DNA from 2 places in the Stenotrophomonas sp. CS3K5 genome. Region 1 is predicted to be linked to the other one. Evidence: riboswitches for the same ligand, from Rfam matches in the RefSeq annotation. Region 1 holds a riboswitch; the other holds the start of a gene.
The links. A riboswitch is a leader RNA that binds a small molecule or an ion and turns the genes downstream of it on or off. The one in region 1 is predicted to bind glycine.
Positions count from the first base shown of each region.

Region 2: another riboswitch for glycine. It lies ahead of AC5YGJ_RS11325 (trimeric intracellular cation channel family protein); the one in region 1 lies ahead of gcvP (aminomethyl-transferring glycine dehydrogenase).

Region 1 covers NZ_JCAKRX010000013.1:135,389-137,842, reverse strand. Annotated here, with positions in the region: gene AC5YGJ_RS17585 (multidrug effflux MFS transporter) at 1-773, opposite strand, end outside; glycine riboswitch at 1,074-1,176, shown strand; gene gcvP (aminomethyl-transferring glycine dehydrogenase) at 1,239-2,454, shown strand, end outside.
Region 2 covers NZ_JCAKRX010000006.1:209,509-211,962, reverse strand. Annotated here, with positions in the region: gene AC5YGJ_RS11330 (3-deoxy-7-phosphoheptulonate synthase) at 1-208, shown strand, start outside; gene AC5YGJ_RS11325 (trimeric intracellular cation channel family protein) at 420-1,037, opposite strand; glycine riboswitch at 1,120-1,225, opposite strand; glycine riboswitch at 1,239-1,328, opposite strand; gene AC5YGJ_RS11320 (GIY-YIG nuclease family protein) at 1,369-1,644, shown strand; gene AC5YGJ_RS11315 (nuclear transport factor 2 family protein) at 1,786-2,217, shown strand; gene AC5YGJ_RS11310 (hypothetical protein) at 2,221-2,454, shown strand, end outside.

The sequences.
Region 1 (2,454 bases):
ATGAACAGCCACGCGAAACCGCCCTCGCCCAGATGCAGGTGCTGCATCACGAACACCGGCGCCGAGGAGATGTACAGGAAGATGCCGCCGAAGCCGATGCTGCCGGCCAGCGCCAGGCGCAGGAAGCGCGGGTTGAAACCGATGCGCACGTAATCGCGCAGCAGCACGCGCGGCGACAGCGGCAGCCGCGCCTCGACCGGGTGGGTTTCCGGCAGGAACCGCGCGGTGGCCGCCAGCAGCACCAACCCGAACACCACCAGGAACCAGAAGATCAGCGGCCAGCCGGCACCGCTGAGCAGGATCCAGCCACCGATGATCGGTGCGATCGCCGGCGCGATGCCGAACAGCATCGACACCTGGCTCATCAGCCGCTGTGCGTCATGACCGTGGTACAGGTCGCGGATCACCGCGCGACCGACGATCATGCCCACGCCCGCCGACAGGCCCTGCAGCGCGCGGAAGGCCAGCAGCGTGCTCAGGTCGGTGGACAGCGCGCAACCGACCGAGGCGCCGACAAACACCACCAGGCCACCGAGGATCACCCGCTTGCGCCCCCAGGCGTCGGACAGCGGGCCGTGCGCCAGGCTCATCAGGCCGTAGAACAACAGGTACACGCTGATGGTCTGCTGCACCGCCACCTCGTCCACCGCCAAGCGCTGGGCCAGCTGCGGGAAGGCCGGGAAGATGGTGTCGATCGAGAACGGACCGAACATGGCCAGGCCGGCGAGCAGCAGAGCCATGCGGCGGGTGGAAGGAGCAACAGCGGCGGTCATGGAAAAGGTGTCCGGCAGGGCCATGCGCGGCACGCACGGCCGGCGCCGGTCCCCTTGCGGCAGGGACGGCGCCAGATGAATACGAGAATCCGGCCATCATAGGTGGGGATTGCACGCGATGCCATGCAGCGCTGCACAAAACGCACGACCGGGCCATCGGCCATTCAGGCCCGGCGGCACCGACCGGCGGCCGCCGGCGGGCCCGCAACGGGCTATAATCGCCGGGCAACACGGTGGGAGAAGCGGAACACCGCTGCCGAAGGCGCAACGCCCGTAATCGCTCAGGCCCGATACCACCCGTAACACAACTCTGGAGAGACCGGTTCGATCCGGCGCCGAAGGGGCACGAAGCTGCGGTTGGCCGCGCTTTTAAACTCTCAGGCAAAAGGACAGAGGGGCGCCCCGCAGACCGCCGACCGGCGGCTTGTGCCCGTGCGTGTGCCCTTTCCTGACGGATCCTTCGCCATGTCCCAGAACACCCCTTCCCTGCGTGAGCTTGAGCACCACTCTGCGTTCGTCGAGCGTCACATCGGCCCCAACGATGCCGAGATCGCGCAGATGCTCGACGTCGTCGGCCACGCGTCGCTGGATGCGATGACCGATGCCATCGTGCCGGCCAAGATCAAGTCGCCGGCGCCGCTGGCGCTGCCGCAGTCGATGACCGAAGTGCAGGCACTGGCCAGGATCCGTGCGATCGCCGACAAGAACACCGTGCTGCGCAGCTTCATCGGCCAGGGCTACTACGGTACCCACACGCCGAACGTGATCCTGCGCAACATCCTGGAAAACCCGGCCTGGTACACCGCCTACACCCCGTACCAGGCGGAAATCTCGCAGGGCCGCATGGAAGCGCTGATCAACTTCCAGACCCTGTGCGCCGACCTGACCGGCATGGAGATCGCCAACGCCTCGCTGCTGGACGAAGCCACCGCCGCCGCCGAAGCGATGACCCTGGCCAAGCGTTCGGCCAAGTCGAAGTCGGACACCTTCTTCGTGCACGATGCTGTGCACCCGCAGACCCTGGAACTGCTGCGCACACGCGCCGAGCCGATGGGCATCGTGCTGCGCGTCGGCACCCCGGCCGAGGCCCTGGAAGCCGAAGCGTTCGGCCTGCTGCTGCAGTACCCGGATACCTTCGGCCAGGTCGGCGACTACAAGGCGCTGGTGGATGCCGTGCACGCACGCGGCGGCCTGGTGGCCGTGGCCACCGACCTGCTGGCCCTGACCCTGCTGGCCGCCCCGGGCGAATGGGGTGCGGACATCGTGGTCGGCAACAGCCAGCGTTTCGGTGTGCCGTTCGGCTTCGGTGGCCCGCATGCGGCCTTCATGGCCTGCCGCGATGCCTACAAGCGCTCGATGCCCGGCCGCCTGATCGGCGTCTCGATCGACGCGCAGGGCAACCCGGCCTACCGCCTGACCCTGCAGACCCGCGAGCAGCACATCCGCCGCGAGAAGGCCACCTCCAACATCTGCACCGCGCAGGTGCTGCTGGCGGTGATGGCCTCGATGTACGCCGTCTACCACGGCCCGGACGGCCTGACCCGCATCGCCCGCCGCACCCACCGCCTGGCCTCGATCCTGGCCGCGGCGCTGCGCACGGCCGGCGTGCAGGTCGGTGGCGACTTCTTCGACACCCTGCACATCACCGGCGTGCATGCCGATGAGATCCACGCCAAGGCGC
Region 2 (2,454 bases), on a different contig from region 1:
GGAAGACGGTGAACAGCGCATCGTCGGTGTGATGATCGAGAGCCATCTGGTCGGTGGCCGCCAGGAACTGGTCGAAGGCCAGCCGCTGGTCTACGGCCAGAGCATCACCGATGGCTGCATCGACTGGGACACCACCGTGACGGTGCTGGAGCGACTGGCTGCGGCCGTGCGCGCCCGTCGCGGAGTGAAGGTGTACGAAGCCGCCTGATGGGAGCCGCCTGAGTGCGGCATGTGTGTGGATGGCGGCCAGCGCCTGCGGGGGTGCGGCCGCGATCAGGGCCGGTCGGAGTTGGAGACCGGCCCGTCCGCACCGGCGATGCGCCTGGCGCTGCGTATGTGCGACAGCGCCAGGTACATCGCCGGGGTGGTGCAGGGCTCGAAGGGTGGCGCCGGGCCATGCCCGGCGAACACGCCATCGTTCAATGCACTTCGTCGTGATACACGAACTTCGGCATTTCCCAGCGGTAGTGGATCGCCAGCAGGCGCATCGCGAAGCCGCCGCCCAGGCAGCACAGGATGGCAGTGGCGTCGGCTACGCCCCAGTGCAGTAGCAGGAGATACGCCGCGCCGGTCAGCAGCGCGATGATTGCGTACAGCTCCTTCTGGAAGATCAGCGGCACCTCGTTGCAGAGGATGTCGCGCAGCACGCCGCCGAACGCACCGGTCAGCATGCCGGCAATCAACACGATGGGCGTGGCATGGCCCGCCTCACGCGCGATCGAGCAGCCGATCAGGGTGAAGGCGATCAGACCCAGGCCATCGAGCACCAGGAAGGTGCGGCGGAAGTGGTGCATCCAGCGCGCCACCCAGGTGGCGATCAGCGCCGCGCACACGGTGAAGCCCAGGTACTCGGGATGCTTCACCCAGCCCAGCGGGTAGTGGCCGAGCAGGATGTCGCGCAGCGAACCGCCGCCGAGGGCGGTGACGCAGGCGATCATGACCACGCCGAAGAGGTCCATGCGGCGGCGGCCAGCGGACAGCGCGCCGGTCATGGCTTCGGCGGAAATGGCGATCAGGTAGATGATGGAAAGCAGCATGGGGCAGGCTCCGGGCGCGGTGGGGCCGGCCATGCGCGTATACCGCCACTGCCTGCGCAATGACGTGATGACGATGACCGGTGCCGCTCCCGCTGTCCTTTTGCCTGAGAGTTCAGCGGCGTAGGCCGCGTGCCCCTTCGGCGGATCGTCCCGGGCATGCCCGGTGACCTCTCTCCAGCTCGGCGAGTCGAATGCATGGTTGGTGGGATTCCAGCCCACCGGCCTGAGCGATCATGGGAGCCTGCGCCTTCGGCGGGCGCCAGCGCGGCGCCTCTCTCCTGCATTCGGGCGCCAGTATATCCGCTGCAGTGCAGCACGGCATAATCCGGCCATGGCCCCGTCCCTCCGCCCCTGGTTCCTGTACCTGCTCGAATGCCGCGATGGAAGCTTCTACGCCGGCATCAGCACTGACGTGGACGCGCGTTTCGCTGCCCACCAGGCCGGCAAGGGTGCCCGCTACACCCGCGCCAGGCCGCCGCTGCGCATCCTGGCCGTGCGCGAATACCCGGACCGCGCCGCCGCCTCGCGCGCCGAATGGCAGCTCAAGCAGCAGCCGCGCGAACGCAAGCTGGCCTGGCTGCAGGCGCCTGCCGAGGCTGTTCTGTAGAGCCGAGCCCATGCTCGGCTGCTGGAGTGGCGACGAGGATCAGCCGAGCATGGGCTCGGCTCTACAGTAGATCCACGCCATGCGTGGATGGGCGCGTGCGCCCATGCCATGATCGCCCAGCCCTCAGCGCTGGAGACCCGGATGTCCGCCGTTGCCCTGTTGTTCGCTCTCTCCGCATCAACCAGCCCCGCCGCCGACCCGGCCACCCTCGCGGCCATCGAAGCGACCTGCCACGACTACGTGGACGGCCAGCTGGAAGCCGACCCGCAGCGCGTCGCCCGTTCCCTGCACCCGGATCTGGCCAAGCGCGCGGTGCTCGGCGATACGCCGGACGAACGACTCGGCCTGCGCCGGATGTCGAAGGAGGAGCTGGTCGCGCTGACGAAGCAAGGCGCACTGATGACCCCGAAGAATCAGTGGGACCGTCGCTGCACGGTGCTGGATGTGACCGGCAACGCCGCCTCGGTGAGGCTGGAAACGCCGTGGTTCGTCGACTACTTCCACATGGGGCGTTTCGAGCAGCGCTGGGTCATCGTCAACGCGCTGTGGTACCCGAAGCCGAAGGCGGAATAACCCATGCGCACTGCTGGCCGCGCATGGCTCGGCATCGCCGTGCTGGTCGCCGGCATCGTGCTGCTGCCTGGCCTGTTGTACCTGCTCGGGATGGCACTGGTGGACGGTCGACCGAAGCCGGCGGGCCGCGCCGCCAGTAATGTGGCAGCGTGCGGCACTGAACCACGAGCGGAATACCAGCCGATGAACCCATGGCGATTCACTGCCCAGTTCTTCGACAAGGACGTGATGAAGAAG